DNA from 4 places in the Massilia timonae genome. Region 3 is predicted to be linked to each of the others. Evidence: predicted binding sites of a transcription regulator. Region 3 holds the regulator's gene; each other region holds the start of a gene.
The links. Region 3 encodes LexA, which represses DNA repair genes until DNA is damaged. Its sites were predicted from a motif close to ACTGTATNNNNATACAGT; they were not measured.

Region 1 (4,438 bases), 160 kb from region 3:
TCGAACAATTCGAGCCGCGCATGGAAACGCTCCGGCGGCGCGACCCACTGGAACAATTCGGCGTGCATGCCATAGGCGGCGTCGAGCATGTCGAGCAGGGCCCGCCCGCAGCGCCGCTGCAGGCCGGGACGCGGCAGGCGCCGCAGCTCGTCCAGGCGGCGGCAGCCGATGCCCTCGAACCAGCCGGCGAACGGCCGCGCCGGCGGCAGCAAGCCCACCGGCAAGCGGTCGAGGCGCCGCACCAGCGAGTCCATCGTGAGGGCGCGCCCCGCATTACGGCGCGCCAGCAGCCAGGCCCCGCGCGCGGTGGGCGCGCAGGCGACGCAGGCCGTGAAGCCGAGCGCCGCCATATTGGCGCGCACCCGCTCGCACAGGCGCCGGATGCCGCCGAACAGGCGCAAACTGGCGCCGATATCGAGCAGCAGCGTCGCTTCTTCGGCCAGCGCCACCTGCGGCGTGTATTGCAGCATGGTCATGGCCACCGCCTCCATGGCCTCGGCCTCGCGCTCATGGCTGCGCAGTTCGATGCGCGCCTCGGGCATCAGCATCAACACGCCGCCGCGGCGCATGCCGATCTGCACGCCGGCAGCGCGCGCCGCCGGCGACAGCGCCATCACCCGCTCCTGCTCGAGGATGACGCTGCCATGGTCGCGGCCCGGACCGCCATGGCCATCAGCGCCAGGCGCGCTGCCATCTGGTCCACCAACCGGGCCAATAACCGAGCCAACAACCGAGCCAACAACCGGGCCGATAACCGAGCCAACAACCGGCCCCCCAATCGGGCCACCGACAGCGCCGCCCGCCTCGCTCGCCTCACTGAACCAGCGTGGGCTGAAGACCTCGAGCGGTAGCTGGGGCAAATACAGGCCGATCCAGAGGCGCATGGCGTTGCAGTAGTGAAGATCCAAGAGGAAGGAACAGCGGCGCCTCGCGCTGCGGTCCCCGGCGTTTGACGAAGTCGATATTCATGCCGCCGGCCGCCGGCCGCAACGCAAGACGCAAAGGCGCGGGAGATGCATCTTGCGCCGCGGCCAGCGGGCGGAGCATGAAAAACAGCGTTTCGCCGCCTTGCGCCGCCAGGTGCAGGCGGCGCAGATTGTCGTTACGCATGTGGTTGGCCCAGAACAGCAAGGCGCCGCAACTGCCGCTACGCAACACCTGCTCGGCCGCCCAGAGTGCATCCGCGGTGCGCGTCGTGCGCAGCCACAGCAACTGGGATGGCTCCAGGCCGAGCGCGGCAAGCGCCAGGGCCTGGGGTGGATGGGGCGGCTGCAGCAGCACGATGCGGCGTTCGGCGCAGGCGGCCAGGGCCGGCCGCAGCAGGCGCATTTCGCCGATGCCGGGCTGCTGCAGGTGCAGGTCGACCAGGGTGCCGCCGGGCCAGCCGCCGCCGGGAAGCTGGCTCGAGAGCGTCGCGTGGCCGGTGTCGATGCAGCGCGTGTCGGCATGCGCCAGCTGCGACGCGCGCCACAGCGATGGGTGCACTGCCTCGGGTGCGGCAAGGATGGCTGAATGGGTCATGTCAGGCTTATCAGACAAATACTGTATAAACGTACAGTACTCGCTGAAGTCGCGTTTTGCAAGACCTATTCATTTTGGCTATACCAATTGGGTCACTGGTATTGACTAAAATTAAACGTCTTGTTGCTTATTCACTCGTCGGAGCCGCAGCGCCCTCGCTGCGCGCCACCCTTCCAGCGCCCACACGACGGCCCAGGCATACAGCGCGAGCGCGACGAACAGGCTCACCCGCACGAGGGAGGCGTGACCGACGTCCTTCCCCACCACGCTGTCCTCGATGGCCGGGCCCAGCAGGATCAGCATGGTCACCAGGGCATTGCTCCAGAACGAGGGCGGCAGCGCCGAGGCCTCCAGGCCGAAGATCCGGGCCCCGCTCCAGAGCGCCGCGGCGGCCATCCACAGCACCAGCATCCACAGGGTCGGCAACATCGCCAGGCCGAACCAGGCCAGGGTCGCCATGCCCGCTCCCGCCAGGGTCGAACCGACCAGTATCCGCCCCGCCGAACGGGCGCCGGTGGCGCCGGCCTGCTGGCCCAGCAGCACCGACTTGATGATGGCCGACAGATAGAAGGCCGGGTTGACCAGGGCCAGCACCAGCACCGGCATGACCACCAGCGTGGCCTGCACGGCGCGCCATCTGGCCGTGTGCGCGGCGACGGCGGGGAGCGCCGGCCTGGCGGCGGGGTCCGCTCCATCGGGGAACAAGGCATGCGACAGGCTGCCGACCAGCACGCCGACACCCAATCCCAGCGCGATGGCGGTGCTGATCGCCGGCACCAGGGCCTGGTCGGCCACGCCGGCCACCGGCACCAGGGTGAAGGCAATCGCCACGATATTCGCCAGCGGGCTGCCGCTTTGCAGGCCGATGAAGAATACCGTGTACAGCAACAGCGCCGTCAACAGCATCGCGACGCTGGCGTAATGCTCCAGCAGCGGCACCATCAGCACGCCGGCCGCCAGCACCGCGGCGATCAGCAGGGCCACCACCATCCCCTTGAGCAGGGGCATCGGCGGTCCCGGCTTGCTCAGCATCAGCACCGTCATGACGCACAGCACGAACGGCGACGACAGCGCCAGGCCATAGGCGAGCAGCACGGCCAGCGCCAGGCCGGTCGCCAGCCGCAAGACCGCCTTGTCAGCGCGCTCCATCGTCAATAAAGATAAGAAAGGTAGCTCATCAGGCGGATGAAGACGGCGCCCAGCCAGTTCATCACGGCATGGTCATCCGTATACACCAGCACGTCGGCCTGCCCGCCGATCCTGGCCGCGCGCAGCTGCGCGCGTTCGGACGGGTCGAATTCCACGGCGACCGGGAAGCGCTGGGCCTGACGCAGCCAGTCGCGGCTGTTGTCGATCTCGGGCAAGGTGCCGGCCTTGGCCTCCCGGCCCGCATTGACCCCGCTGCCCACGCTGCGCACCCGCCCCTTCAGCACCTTGCCCGGCACGACGTCGAGCACGATCGCGACCTCGTCGCCCGGCGCGATATTGCCGAGGTTATTCTCGGTCATGTCGGCGCTGATCCAGAGGTCGTGCACGGCGATCAGGGTCATCGCCGCCGAGCCAGGCTGCAAGACCTGGCCGACATCGGTGCGCAAGTCGGTCACCAGGCCGCGCGCGGGCGCGGTCACGGCCGTACGCTCCAGATCGAGCTCGGCCTTCTCGACCGCCGCGCGGGCGCTCAGCAGCTGCGCATTGCGCTCCCCTTCGTCGCCGGCCGCCTCTTCGGCGCGGCGCAGCTCCGCCTGGGCGGCGATTTCCTGGCTGCGCGCCGTGGCCAGCGACGCGCGCGCGTTCTGGACCCGGCGGATCGACAGCGCGCCGGGGTCTTCGGCAAAGATCTGCTCCAGCCGGCCCGCATCCTGCTTGGCGAACACATGCATGGCCCTGGCGGCCTGCAGCGCCGCATCGGCCGCCTTGACCGCCAGCGCCGAGGCATTCACCGAACGCCGCACCGATTCATAGTCCGCCAGGCTGCGCCGCAGGGCGATGCGGTAGGTGCTGGGGTCGATATGGAACAGGAGCTGCCCTTCCTCCACCTCGTCGTTGTTCTTGACGTAGACCTCCTGCACCATGCCCGTCACCTCGGACGCCACCGGCACCACGAAGGCTTGCACCCGGGCCTGCGAGGTGTATGGCGTCAGGCGATCCGCCACCAGATACCAGCCCAGGCTGGCCACGATCAGCGCCAGCACGATGGTCAAGCCCAGCCGGCTTTTCCTGCCCGGCCGCGCCGGCGCCGGCGCGCCCGATGCGGCCGGGATGGGCGTCGGCGCCGCGTCGCCGGGCGGCGCCGTCTGTTCGAGCTTGACCGGTTCCGGGCTCATGGGTTGTGCTCCCCGCCGGGCGCCGGCAAGGGCGCGCGCAGGACGTCTTTCCAGTCGCTGCGCCGCTCCATGACGGCGCGGGTCGCCTCGTCCATCGGCGGCCGGCTCCTGCCCTGTTCCCAGCCGCCGCCCATTGCTTTATAGAGGGCGATCAGGTTCTGCACCAGGCTGCCCCGGGTCGTGGCCAGGAGCTCCTGCTGGCTATACAGGACGCGCTGCGAATCGAGCACGCGCTGGAAATCGGTCAAGCCCTCGCGATACTGGAAGCTGGCGATATCCAGCGACCGCTGGGCGGCCTTGACGCCATCGGCCAGCAGCACGATCTGCGCGCCCGTCCGGGCAAAGCCGGCGGCAGCATCGTCGACCTCGCGCGCCGCATTCAGCACCGCGCCCTGGTACTGCTCATAGAGCTGCTGGAAGCGGGCATCCTGCACCAGCACGCCGTTGTTCAGGCGGCCATGGTCGAACACATTCCACAGCAGGCCCGATCCGAGCGCCCAGTTCAGCACCCGCGGCGCGCCATCGAGCGAGGTGGCCGACAGGCCCACCGATCCCAGCAGCGAGATCGAGGGATAGAGCTCGGCCGCGCTCAC
Region 2 (4,438 bases), 850 kb from region 3:
GCGGCCGAGTCGTGCTGGTAGAAGCGCTGCACGCCGCCGAAGCAGGCGTGTTCATTCAGGAGTTGGGGCATCTTGGGGTCGATTGCAGTTGATGGATGCCGCCAGTATGCCGCTTCCCGCCCCGGCTTGCCAACTAGACCACGCCCAGCGCTCCCAGCAGCGCGCCGAGCGCCAGCATCCACAGCAGGTGCAGCCGGGTGCGCCAGATGACGATGGCGGTGGCCGCCGTCAGCAGCCACAGGGGCCAGTTGTCCATGTGTTCGCCGCCCTTGCCGCCGCCGGTGGCCAGCAGCCAGGCGGTCGACAGCAGCATGGCGATCACCAGCGGCGCCATGCCCTGCTTGAAGGCGCGCACGGCGCGCAGCTCGCGGTTGCGCTGGGCCCACTGCGCCACCTGGTAGGTGAACACGGTGGAGGGCAGCATGATGCCGATCATCGAGATCGCGACGCCGTAGAGCGCGGCCGTCACGCTGCCGGAATTGAGGCCGACGTTCCAGCCGAGCAGGGCCACGAACAGGACGTTGGGCCCGGGCGACGACTGGGCCAGGGCCACCGAGTCGGCGAACTGGGTCTGGCTGAGCCAGCCCTGGCGCTCGACCAGGTAGCGCTGCATCTCGGAGGTGGTCGAGATCGCGCCGCCGAGCGACATCATGGACAGCATCAGGAAATGGACGAACAGGTTCAGCCAGTCATGCCAGCCGAACACCAGGCTGGGCGCGCTCATGGCTTGAGCCCGCGCCAGGCCAGCACGCAGCCGAGGCCGCCGAGCAGGCCGATCACGGCCGCCAGCGGCATGCGGATCCAGGCCAGCAGCACGAAGCCGGCGGCGGCGATCGCGATGCAGGCCGCGAGCGGAATCACATTCCTGGTCAGCGCGACCGACATGCGCAGGCCGGTGGCGGCGATCAGGCCGGCGGCGACGGCGGCCATGCCGCGCAGGGCGCCTTGCACCTGGGGCTGGGCGGCGAACTGCGCGTAGACCAGGGCCAGGCACAGCACCAGGATCAGCGGCACGGTGAGGATGCCGGCCAGTGCGCTCATGGCGCCGGCCAGGCCGAAGTGGCGGCTGCCGATCATCATGGCCAGGTTGCAGACGTTCGGGCCCGGCATGATCTGGGCCACGGACCATTCTTCGATGAATTCCTCATTGCTCATCCAGCGCTTGCGCTCGACCACCTGCTGCTGGATCACGGCCAGGACCCCGCCGAAGCCCTGCAAGGCGATCAGCGTGAACGACACGAACAGGTCGGTCAGCGAGGTCGGGCGGGGACGATCGGGTTCCGCCGGCGGCGCAGAACGTGGGGACTGGGGTGCGGAAGGCGGTATTGGCAAGGGTGAGGCGCTCATCCGGCGATTATCGCCGCAGGGCCCGTGCCGTGTCCACGCGCTACCCGCCGTGGGTAGTGGCTCAGCCGCCGCCGATGCCTTCCATCACGCGGCCGGTACCGCCGCATTGCGGACATGGCTTGCCGTCGGCCAGCGTGCCGCGGCCGGCGCAGGCGTCGCAGATGTCCTCGCCGGCGCCAGGCGTGCCGGGAGCGGCGTCGTCGCCGGGATTCAGGTCGGGTTGGATGCTCATGGAAATCCTCGTGGTTGGTGGGTTGCGGCCGATTGTAGGCAGGATGACGGGCGGACGGCGCAGCGCTGGTGGGCACAGGCATCCGACCAGGGTTTTCGTGGTTCGATACAGGTTTGACATTGACTTCATTCCAGCATCGTCAATACTCGTGGTGCGTCAGCGACATAACCCACCGGAGATCCGCGCCATGAGCCCATACCGTGCCCAGGATATCGACCAACGCCTCTCCGGATCTTCCGAGCTCAGGCGCAACGTACGCGAGCGTGACATCGTGGCGCGCGGCATCGCCACGCTGGGCGAGTGCGGCACCATGCCGGCGCTCGAGTACCTCAAGGCGCATGGCGTGCGCCGGCAGGTGATCGAGCGCGTGCTGCTCGAACCGGAGCGCCGCCGGGCGCTCGCCTGATCGGATCCGGCGCATCCGCCAGACCACAAAGTTGCCGCGAGATTTATTTGTGGTGCATACTGCGTGCGTCGGGGGCACAACGTGTAACCCCTTGATTTACAGCGGAATCGAGATTGCCTTCCCAATAGGCAAATTGTTGAAAGCCGCACGGGAGGCCGCGTCCAGCGTGTCAAGCCCCCGCTTTTCCACACACTTATTCACAGACTTTGTGGATATCCAAAAAACGCCTTGATTATCCGTAACTTGGCGGCGATTGCTGAGGTCATGGCTGATGTCATTCTTGACAACGCCTTGACAGCGGCGAAAGACGGCCGCATTTTCTTCTTGCGGCCCGTGACTGGATAAATGTACAGTATGGCATTTCCAGATTCCGCCCCATGTCCGCCGTCGCCGATCCGATCGCCAACCTGTCCGCCACCGACGACCCGTTCGCCAGCCTGAACCCCGAGCAGCGGGCGGCGGTCGAGCACGACGTCGGGCTTGACGCGCCGCGTCCGCTGCTGGTGGTCGCCGGCGCCGGTTCCGGCAAGACCAATACGCTGGCGCACCGGGTGGCGCGCCTGATCCAGTCGGGCGCCGATCCGCAGCGCATCCTGCTGCTGACGTTTTCGCGCCGCGCCGCCACCGAGATGACCCAGCGCGCCGGCGGCGTGCTGCACCGGCTGTTCGGGCTCAAGGGCAGCCAGGCGCCGGTCACGCTGCCCTGGGCCGGCACCTTCCACAGCATCGGCGCGCGCCTGCTGCGCGAGTTCGCCGGCCGCATCGGCCTGGATGCCGGGTTCACGATCCACGACCGCGGCGACTCCGAAGACCTGATGGGCATGGTGCGCCACGAGATCGGCCTGAGCCAGCTCGACAAACGCTTTCCGCTGAAAGGCACCTGCCTGTCGATCTATTCGCGCGTGGTCAATGGCCGCGAGCCGCTCGACGCGGTGCTGCAGGCGTTCTTCCCCTGGTGCAGCGAGTGGGAAGCGCAACTCAAGACCCTGTTCGGCGCTTATGTCGACGCCAAGCAGGAGCAGAACGTGCTCGATTACGACGACCTGCTGCTGTTCTGGGCCGAGATGGCGGCCGACCCGGTGCTGGGGCTTGAACTCGGCGCGCTGTTCGACCACGTGCTGGTCGACGAATACCAGGACACCAACCGCTTGCAGGCGGCCATCGTCACCGGCATGAAGCCCGACGGTCGCGGCGTGATGGTCGTCGGCGACGATGCGCAATCGATCTATGGCTTTCGCGGCGCCACCGTGCGCAACATCCTCGACTTTCCCGCCCAGTTCTCGCAGCCGGCGCACCTGATCACGCTGGAGCGCAACTACCGTTCCACACAGCCGATCCTGGACGCGTCGAACGCCGTGATCGGGGCCGCGCTCGAGCGCCACGCCAAGACCCTGTGGACCGACAAGGCGTCAAGCATCAAGCCGCAGCTGGTGTTGATTCCCGACGAAGCCGAGCAGGCGCGCTGGGTCTGCAACCGCATCCTCGAACAGCGCGAAACCGGCGTCGCCCTCAAAAGCCAGGCGGTGCTGTTTCGCGCCGCCAGCCACAGCGCCGCGCTCGAACTCGAACTCATGCGTCGCAACATCCCCTTCGTCAAGTTCGGCGGCCTGAAATTCCTGGAGGCGGCCCACATCAAGGACGTGCTGGCCGTGCTGCGCTTCGCCCAGAACCCGAGCGGACGGCTGGCGGGTTTCCGCGCGCTGCAGCTGATTCCCGGCATCGGCCAGGCGACCGCCACCCGGCTGGTCGAGGCCGCAGGCGGCAGCGACGATCCGGTGGCGGCACTGGAAGCCTTCGCGGTGCCGGCGCGCTGCAAGACCGACTGGCAGGCATTCTGCGCGCTGTACCGGCGCCTGCGCAGGCCCGGCCTGCGCTGGCCGATGGATCTCGAGCTGGCGCGCGCATGGTACCAGCCGCACCTGGAGCGCCTGCACGACGATGCGCAGGTGCGCGCGGCCGACCTCGACCAGCTGGTGGCGCTGTCCGGCGGCTATGGCAACCGCGAGAGCTTCCTGGCCGAGATCACGCTCGATCCGCCCGAGGCCACCAGCGACCGCGCCGGCGCGCCGCTGCTCGACGAAGACTACGTGATCCTGTCCACGATCCACTCGAGCAAGGGGCAGGAGTGGAACACGGTGCACGTATTGAACGTCGTCGACGGCTGCATGCCGTCCGACATGGCCACCGGCACCCAGGACGACATCGAGGAAGAACGGCGCCTGCTCTACGTGGCCATGACGCGGGCGCGCGAGAACCTGCACCTGGTGGTGCCGAACCGCTTCTTCATCAAGCAGCAGTCGAGCATGGGCGACCGCCATGTGTATGCGACGCGCACGCGCTTCATCACCCCGGTCATGCTCAAGCATTTCGAGGAATGCGCCTGGCTCAGCGCCGACAAGCGCGAGCTGCGCACGCCCATGCCCGACAGCATCCGCATGATGGTGCGCGACCGC
Region 3 (4,438 bases):
CGGCCGGCTTGCCGGCGTTGATCAGGCGGACCATCTGTTCGAAGATGATGCGGTGATCGTAACGGTAGAAGTCTTCCGCATGCATGAAGTCGGCGATGCGGTCCCAGGCGGCATTATCGCGCAGCAGGCCGCCGATGACGGACTGCTCTGCTTCGATGGAGTGCGGGGGGATGCGCAGGGCTTCGATCTGCGGGTCTGAGGGTGCTGCGTTCATGGGCGGCATTATACCTTCTCCTGTCACACGGCTGTCATAATTGGTGAGTTTCAAAAGCAAAAAAGCCGGGAGAACCCGGCTTTTTTGTGCACTGCTTTTACTTCAGTTCAGCATTCGCTTAGGCAGCTTCGCCCACGACAGCGATGGTGATTTCCGACACGACGTCGGTGTGCAGGGCGACTGCAACCGGGAATTCGCCGGTGGTCTTCAGCGGGCCGTTCGGCAGGCGAACGGCAGCTTTTTCGACCGGGAAGCCCTGCTTGGTCAGCGCTTCAGCGATGTCCGCGTTGGTGACCGAACCGAACAGACGGCCGTCGACGCCGGCCTTCTGGCCGATGGTGACGGTCAGGCCGCTCAGCTTGTCGCCTTGGGCTTGGGCGGCTGCCAGTTTCTCGGCGGCTGCTTTTTCCAGTTCGGCGCGCTTGGCTTCGAACTCGGCCACTGCCGACGCGGTAGCGCGGCGTGCCATCTTTTGTGGGATCAGGAAGTTACGTGCGTAACCATCCTTGACTTTGACGACGTCGCCCAGGTTGCCGACGTTGATAACTTTTTCCAACAGAATAACTTGCATGTTTTATCTCCAGGATATCTGACTGTCGTGACCGACGATTAACCGTGGTGCAGGTCGGTGTACGGCAGCAGCGCCAGGTAACGGGCGCGCTTGATGGCGGTGTCGACCTGACGCTGGTAGTGCGCCTTGGTGCCGGTCAGACGTGCTGGCATGATCTTGCCGTTTTCCTGGACGAAGTCCTTCAGGGTGTCGACGTCTTTGTAGTCGACCTGCTCAACGCCGGCGGCGGTGAAGCGGCAGAATTTCTTGCGCTTGAACAGCGGGTTCTGCTGTTTGCGCTTCAGTTTTTCTTTGGCTTTGTTTTTGTCGAACTTTTTACCGAATGCCATTTGAGGCTCCTGTATATCTAAATTGCCGAACTAGGCGGCACTGAAATCAATGATGTGAAACACCAGGGCTTTGCTGTTGCGATTTTTTCGTGCGAGGAATCCATCGAAGCGGTAGCTGGCGCCGAGCTCGGCGTTGCCGAACCTGCCCGAAATCTCGCCCGCGGCGAACGCGGGAACTTCGAACTCGACCAGGCGATCGATCCCCGCCTCGCGCTGATGCGAACTGTGCATCAGGACGGCTGAAACGATCGGCACGCCGGCCGGGGTGTAGCGCAGGACATCACGCTCGGCGATGGTCGCGACGAGCTGAAGCTGATTATTGTCCAACGTCTGCCCGGTTCTACTACTTCTGACTACGAATTCCTGGAAAAAATCTTAGGCAGCGGCGGCCGGGGCAGCTGCAGGAGCGGCTGCTTCTGCACGGTGGCTCTTGGCTGCGTCTTCGCGCTGCACCGATTTCATCATCGGCGACGGTGCGGTTTCTGCTTTCTTCATCTTGACGGTCAGATGACGCAGAACGGCATCATTGAACTTGAATGCGGTTTCCAGCTCGACCAGGGTCTCGTTGTCGCACTCGATGTTCAGGCAGATGTAGTGAGCCTTTGGCAGCTTCTGGATCTGGTAAGCCATCTGGCGGCGGCCCCAGTCTTCCACGCGATGGATGTTACCGCCGCGGCTGGTCACCGTGGTCTTGTAACGCTCGATCATCGCCGGGACTTGCTCGCTCTGGTCCGGATGGACGATAAAAACGATTTCATAATGACGCATGCATTACTCCTTGAGGACGTTTTACATAAATGCCCACCTCGGCGTCAAGACGAGTGTGGGAAGGGAACAGCCAGCTAGTATAGCGTGAAATGGGCAAAAAGGGAACCTGGCTGTCAAGCGCCCCATCGCGGCGCCGCGCTCACTCGACAATTAGACCCATGGACGCCCTGTTTTTTGTCTCGTGCGCGCTTTTTTTGCGCTTTTTCGTGTATATCCCTTGCGTATAGCAGAATACTGTACAAAAATACAGTCTACCTCTACAACCCGTTGCTGCAAGATTATTTATGCTCAAGCTCACTGCAAGGCAAGAACAGATCCTTAACCTGATCAAGGAAGCGATCGAGAACACGGGTTTCCCTCCGACCCGGGCCGAAATCGCGGCCGAACTGGGCTTCCGCTCGGCCAATGCGGCCGAAGAACACCTGCAAGCCCTGGCGCGCAAGGGCGCGATCGAGATTTCGCCGGGCACCTCGCGCGGCATCCGCCTGGTGGGCGCCAGCGTCGAGCAGATCCCGATGCCACCGCCTTCCCTGATGTCGCTGCCGCTGGTCGGTCGCGTCGCCGCCGGCAATCCGATCCTGGCGCAAGAACACGTCGAAGCGACCTATAACGTCGACACCGCGATGTTCGCGGCGCGGCCCGACTTTTTGCTCAAGGTAAAAGGCTGGTCGATGCGCGACGCCGGCATCATGGATGGCGACTTTTTGGCGGTCAAGAAAATCGATAGCGCCAAGAACGGCCAGATCGTCGTCGCCCGCCTGGGCGAGGAAGTCACCGTCAAGCGCTACCGCAAGACCGGCGACCTGGTCGAACTGCTACCCGAGAACCCCGACTTCAAGGTCATCGAAGTCACGCCCGACGAAGAGTTTGCGCTCGAGGGACTGGCGGTTGGGTTGATGCGCAGCTGGAACTGATCGGCTTCACCTCTTGAGTACGCCGGCCTGCGGGCCGGCATTCACTATTATTGCTTGGCCTTGTTGACCACCGCATTGTGCTGGTCCACGAAGGCCTCGGTCGCGCTGCGCCATGCGGCGAAATCGGCCAATACCATCTTCGAATTGACCTTCGCTCCCTCGGCGATGTTCTGGCGCACCGCCTCCAGATAGGCGGTCGAGGCCTCGGTTTCCTGCTTGTTCATCAGCTTGGCGATGTCGGGCGGGATGCGCTTGGTCAGCGGCGACTGCGCGTTCAGGTTGGTCACCATCTTGTTGTAGCAATCCTGCCAGCCGGTCACGGCGTTGTTCACGCGCTCGATCTCTTCATTGATCTTCGATACCGCCGGGATGCGCGGCGACGGGCAGCGGTACTCGCCCGACTGCAGGTCGGCGCCATCGTAGCCCTTGATCCAGTAGTCGATCTCGGCGCGGCGAAGGACGCGCTGCTGCATGATCACGAGCGAGTCGGCGGCGATCTTGTTGCCCTTGGCGGCCGACTTTTCGAACCACTCCTTCGCCTTGGCCTCGTCGACCGCGCCGGCTTCGCCATACCAGTACATCTGGCCCAGCTGCTGCTGGGCCTGTGGATTGCCGGCATTGGCCAGCTTGGTGTACAGCGTGAGCGCGCCCGCATAGTCCTTCTTCTCGAACAGGGCGTTGGCATCCTCGAGTTCGCCGGCGAAGGCGGCGCCACCGCTTGCGAAGGACACCGCGAGGAACAGGCAGGACAGGATTCGTTTCATGGGCATACCGTAAGGCTGGGCTGGTAAAAGTCCATGATAGCCGTGTTTTACGGCTGGGCTCAACCGCAAAAATGACGAGGCCGGCATTTGCCGGCCCGATCAGGACAGTTTTACCTGGCTTTACGCATCCAGCGCCTGGCGGAAGTCGCCGACCAGGTCGGCGGTGTCCTCGATGCCCACCGACACCCGGATCAAGCCTTCCGCGATGCCCATGCTGGCGCGCCGCTCGGGGCCCATCTCGAAGAAGATCGTGTGCGCCACCGGAATCACCAGGGTGCGGTTGTCGCCCAGGTTCGAGGCCGGGATCGCCAACTTGAGGCGATTCAGGTAGTCGAACGGGTCGATCTCGTCCTTGAGCTCGAAGCTCAAGAGCGAGCCGCCGGAGCGAAACAGGGTCTCGACGATCGCGTGCTGCGGGTGCGAGGCCAGGCCCGGATAATGCACGGCGGCGACCCGGTCATCGGCTTCGAGCATCGTCGCCAGCGCCAGCGCATTGGCGCAGGTGCGCTCCATGCGCAGGGCCAGCGTCTCGGCGCCGACCGCGATGTGGTGCGCCGCTTCCGGCCCCAGCGCGGCGCCGAAGTCGCGCAGCGCCTTGGCCCGCAGCTGGGCCATGCCTTGCGCGCTTTGTGCCTGCTTGCGGAAGTTCTGGGCGATGTTCGGATACGCGGCCCAGTCGAACAGGCCGGTGTCGGTCAGCGCGCCGCCCAGCGCGATGCCGTGGCCGCCGATCGACTTGGTCAGCGAATTGACCACCAGCCCGGCATGCACGTCCCTGGGACGGAACAGCCAGGGCGTGGTCATCGTGTTATCGACCACGTACAGGATGCCGCGCGCGCGGCACAGTTCGCCGATGCGGGCCAGGTCCGCCACCTGCG
Region 4 (4,438 bases), 130 kb from region 3:
TTCCTGCTTGTAGCCGCGTTCGAGCATGCCGCCCACGATGCGCTCGTAGTATTTTTCGAGGCCGCCCTTGCGCTTCCAGGCCGCCATCGCGCGCCGCAGTTGATCCGCCTCGCCCGGCGTGAAGCCGGCGCCCAGGATCGCCACCTGCATCACCTGCTCCTGGAAGATCGGCACGCCCAGGGTGCGCCCGAGCGCGACCTTCATCTCGGGGCTCGGATACTCGATCGGCTCCAGCCCCTGGCGCCGGCGCAGGTAGGGATGGACCATGCCGCCCTGGATCGGGCCGGGCCGCACCACCGCCACCTCGATCACCAGGTCGTAGAAGCGGCGCGGCAACATGCGCGGCAACATGCTCATCTGCGCGCGCGACTCGATCTGGAACACGCCGATGGTGTCGGCCTGGCAGATCATGTCGTAGGTGGCGCTGTCCTCGAGCGGGATGTCCTGCATCTCGAACACATCGCCATAGCGCTGGCCGACCAGCTCCAGCCCGCGCCGCATCATCGACAGCATGCCCAGCGCCAGCACATCGACCTTCATCAGGCCCAGTTCTTCGAGGTCGTTCTTGTCCCACTGGATGACGCTGCGATCGACCATCGTTGCGTTCTCGATCGGCACCAGGCGCGAAAGCTTGCCCTTCGCGATCACGAAGCCGCCCGGGTGTTGAGAGAGGTGGCGCGGGAAGTTCAGCAGCGACTGCGCCAGCGTGGCCCACTGGCGCGACAGCGGCGCCTCGGGGTCGAGGCCGCTTTCGGCCAGGCGGCCCAGCAGATCCGCGCGGCTATCGAACCAGTGGTGGGTCTTGGCCACCTTCTCGACAATGGCGAGATCGATGCCGAGCGCCCGCCCGCTGTCGCGCAGCGCGCTCTTGGGCCGGTAGCTGATCACCACCGCCGCCAGCGCAGCCCGCTGGCGGCCGTACTTGTTGTAGATGTACTGGATGACTTCTTCGCGCCGCTGGTGTTCGAAGTCGACGTCGATGTCGGGCGGCTCGTTGCGCTCGCGCGAAATGAAACGCTCGAACAGCAGGCTGGCGCGGGCCGGGTCGACCTCGGTGATGCCGAGGCAGTAGCACACCGCGGAATTGGCGGCCGAGCCGCGGCCCTGGCACAGGATGTGCTGCGAGCGCGCGTAGCGCACGATGTCGTACACCGTCAGGAAGTAGTGTTCGTAGCCCATGTCGGCGATCAGTTCGAGCTCGTACTCGATCTGGGCCTGCACCTTGGCCGGCACGCCGTCGCGGAAGCGCCGGTGCGCGCCGATCCAGGTTTCGCTGCGCAGGTAGCTGCTGGCATCGTGGCCTTCGGGAACCACCTCATCCGGGTATTCGTAGCGCAGCTCGTCGAGCGAGAAGGTGCACAGGCGCGCGATGCGCACGGTCTCGGCCAGCGCCTCGCGCGAATAGATATTGGCCAGGCGCAGGCGCGCGCGCAGGTGCTGCTCGGCGTTCTGCGCCAGGCCGTAGCCGCAGGCGCCCACCGGCTTGCCAATGCGGGTCGCGCTCAGGGTGTCCTGCAAGGGTTTACGCGAGCGCACGTGCATGCAGACGTGGCCCAGCGCGACGATCGGCAGGCCATGCTGCCAGCCCACCTCTTCCACCGTGGCGCGGTGGGCGTCGTCGAAAGCGCGGTGCAGCTGGGTGAGGCCAAGCCAGGCGCGGCCCGGGAAGGTGGTGGCCATCCATGCCGCCTGGGCGTGCAGGCGGTCGACGTCCTGGGCTTCGTGGCCGGGGTATGGCGGCAGCAGGATCGCCAGGCAGTCGGGCATGTGCTGCAGGTGCGCGTATTCCTGGACGGGATTGGCCAGGTCGTCGGGCGTGAGCAGGTAGGTGCCCTTCTCGCTGCGCGTGCGGCCGATCGTGATCAGTTCGGACAGGTTGCCGTAGCCGTTGCGGTTTTGCGCCAGCAGGATCAGGGAGGGGGCCGGGGTGCCGTCAAGGCTCTTGAGGTGGAAGTGGGCGCCGATGATCAGGGGCAGGCCGGCGTTTTTCGCTTCGGCGTGGGCGCGCACGACGCCGGCCAGTGAGCATTCGTCGGTGAGCGCCAGCGCGAAGTAACCCAGCTGCACCGCGCGCGCGACCAGCTCCTCGGCGTGCGAGGCCCCTTGCAGGAACGAGAAGTTCGAGAGGCAGAACAACTCGGCGTAGGGGGGCAGCGCCTGGGGGGATGGGGGCTGGGCGGCGGGGGTGGGCTTGGTCACGCTCGTGGGCTGTCAAACAGCCAATACTGTATAAAAACACAGTATAACCGAGCCGACCACGTCGGCGAAAAAACCTACGACTCAGGCATAGTGCCTCCCGCCCTACTCAGGCGTGTGTGGGAAAGGGGCGCGGCATGGGTCCGAGGGACGCCCCTGAAGGATCTTGCATTCCCATCCGCGCACGCAGACTGGACACGCCACCACCGTGCGCACGGCGCATGACCTGCTGGTCGGCGCCAATCATGCGCTCATACGCCAGCATCAATGCCGTACCGCCCATTGAATTGATGTAATCGAGCATATCCATCGTGGTCTCGTAAGCCCAGCCAGAAAAGCTCTCGCCCAGTTCGCCCCCCGCCGCCGCACCGGCACTCGTGACGCCGCCCTGCACTTTCGTCAGGATCGTGACGATGGCCCACGAAATCGCCATCCATCCAGTCGTCGCAAGCGTCATGCGCAGCACCGGCATGAGAATGCCCGCTTCGTGGATCGCCTTGAGCACGCCGAGCAAGGCGCCGGCCGGCATTGCGCGGTTGCAGTCGATGGTTGCGATCAGGATCGCGATCTTGTTCATCACGCCAGGATAGCGCCGCAGAAAGCGGTACAAGGCGGGCCCGATCTGCTGCTGGTCGCCAAGCAGCCGACCAAGACCGGCCGCTAGAAAGCAGCCGCCAGTGAGCTTCCACACCACTTTCACCAGCTTCATGTCGACCGGACCATCCATCATCGTCGCGCTGGCGAAGGTTTGCAGATGGCTGCCATTGCCGGCATGCGTAGGGCTCAGCAGCAGATTGAAGCAGGTGGAAAAATTGGGATCGTAGCTGCCGTCCACCGCGATGGCGCCGCTCGCGGTCACCGCGATGAACGGCGCTCCCGCTCCACCGACGACGCCGATATTGATGGCGCCATTGGCCTGGAGCGATGCCATCAACTGGAGTGCCTCCTGCGCGCTGCCGCCTGCACGCAGGAGGCCGTCGCTATTCGCGATCACGTAGCTGCCGTCACGGCATTGCAGGGTGATGGCGGCGGCATCCTGGGCCTCGGGCATGCCGATGGTAAACACCTCGGCCGCATCGCTCGAGGTCTCGAGCGCCGTGATCTGGCCGTCGGCGGCGATCGACCAGTAACCGCCTGCGGCGGTCTGGAGCTTGATCTCGTCGCCGGCGGCGAGCAGCCCGGCCAGCGAGACGTAGTTTCTGTCAGTGGTGAACGCGGGCTCGGGCTGCGTGATCGAGACCGGCGTATCTTCGGGCACGTTAACGCTCGAAACGGCCGCCACGCCCCAGCTATAGACCATCGAGAACGACTTGACGGCGGCCGGCCAGGTGTCGCCGAAGGTCGGGCTGTCGGCCGTGAACGACAGGCTGGCGTTTTCCACCAGTGCGGCGACCTTCTCCGTGACGTCGACCGGTCCGTAGGCGGCGGCGATGATGTTCAGGGCGCGGGGGTCGAGCGACGCCTGCCCGGCGGGAGCGGCCGGGTCGTAATCGATGTGGAGAATCTGGTTCTCGGTGGTCGCGGCCATTTGCGGCTTGCGGTCGGCGTACTGGTAGACCACGTGCAGGGTCTTGCGCATGGCCGGCCAGCCATCGCCGAATACGCTGCTGGATGCGGCGACCGACAGCCTGCGCCGGCTCACGCTGGCGCGGACGATGTCGGTGACGTCCTTCAGGCCATAGAAGGCGCTCAGGATGTGCAGCGGTGGGCGGTAGCTGAGCGCATAGGGATTGCCCTCGACGACGATGTCGACGAACGGCACCTGGCCGCTGTAGCTGGCCACGATGACGAAGGTGTTGCGCTTCTCCTTGCTGGTTTCGCCGAGGGTGGTGCTGTCGGCGACCAGGGACAAGCTTCCGGTCGAATGGTCGGCCAGGTTGCGCACTGTCGCGCTTACGTCGGCGGAGCCGAAGCTGGCGCCCCACACGGTCAGCGCCGGCTGGGCGGTGCTGTCTTCCGAGGTTGAGGCAGGGGTTCGGATGGCTTGCTCGAACTGCTGTGCGCCGATGTTCAGCGTCTGGCCTTCCGAAGCCGTTGCCACGAGCGTCGGGCCGCCGTCATAACGATAAATGACCGTCAGCGTCTTTTCGTGGCCAATCCAGGTGTCGCCGAATGCCCGACTGCTCGCCAACACACACAGGGTTTCTGGAAAAGACTGACGGTTGACTTGCTTGATGACCTGAGCGGTGACCTGCTTGAGTCCGTAAGCCGCGCCAACGATCTGCAGAACGCCTGTGCTTTG

Region 1: a site for LexA is predicted at 1,542-1,559, ahead of imuA (translesion DNA synthesis-associated protein ImuA). Genes of this name have one in related genera too.
Region 2: a site for LexA is predicted at 2,322-2,339, ahead of LO55_RS17100 (ATP-dependent helicase). Genes of this name have one in related genera too.
Region 4: a site for LexA is predicted at 2,225-2,242, ahead of LO55_RS12985 (error-prone DNA polymerase). Genes of this name have one in related genera too.

What each region holds. Positions count from the first base shown of each region.
Region 1 covers NZ_JRYB01000001.1:2,991,737-2,996,174, reverse strand. The annotation lists gene LO55_RS12890 (Y-family DNA polymerase) at 1-635, opposite strand, end outside; gene imuA (translesion DNA synthesis-associated protein ImuA) at 814-1,521, opposite strand; gene LO55_RS12875 (DUF2955 domain-containing protein) at 1,633-2,670, opposite strand; gene LO55_RS12870 (HlyD family secretion protein) at 2,673-3,845, opposite strand; gene LO55_RS12865 (efflux transporter outer membrane subunit) at 3,842-4,438, opposite strand, start outside.
Region 2 covers NZ_JRYB01000001.1:3,993,733-3,998,170, forward strand. The annotation lists gene fghA (S-formylglutathione hydrolase) at 1-71, opposite strand, end outside; gene LO55_RS17085 (chromate transporter) at 134-724, opposite strand; gene LO55_RS17090 (chromate transporter) at 721-1,347, opposite strand; gene LO55_RS26720 (hypothetical protein) at 1,409-1,579, opposite strand; gene LO55_RS17095 (hypothetical protein) at 1,767-1,985, shown strand; gene LO55_RS17100 (ATP-dependent helicase) at 2,363-4,438, shown strand, end outside.
Region 3 covers NZ_JRYB01000001.1:3,147,182-3,151,619, reverse strand. The annotation lists gene LO55_RS13540 (replicative DNA helicase) at 1-223, opposite strand, end outside; gene rplI (50S ribosomal protein L9) at 333-785, opposite strand; gene rpsR (30S ribosomal protein S18) at 824-1,114, opposite strand; gene priB (primosomal replication protein N) at 1,145-1,441, opposite strand; gene rpsF (30S ribosomal protein S6) at 1,490-1,882, opposite strand; gene lexA (transcriptional repressor LexA) at 2,167-2,796, shown strand; gene LO55_RS13510 (tetratricopeptide repeat protein) at 2,844-3,560, opposite strand; gene LO55_RS13505 (cystathionine gamma-synthase family protein) at 3,681-4,438, opposite strand, start outside.
Region 4 covers NZ_JRYB01000001.1:3,018,240-3,022,677, reverse strand. The annotation lists gene LO55_RS12985 (error-prone DNA polymerase) at 1-2,199, opposite strand, end outside; gene LO55_RS12980 (hypothetical protein) at 2,306-4,438, opposite strand, start outside.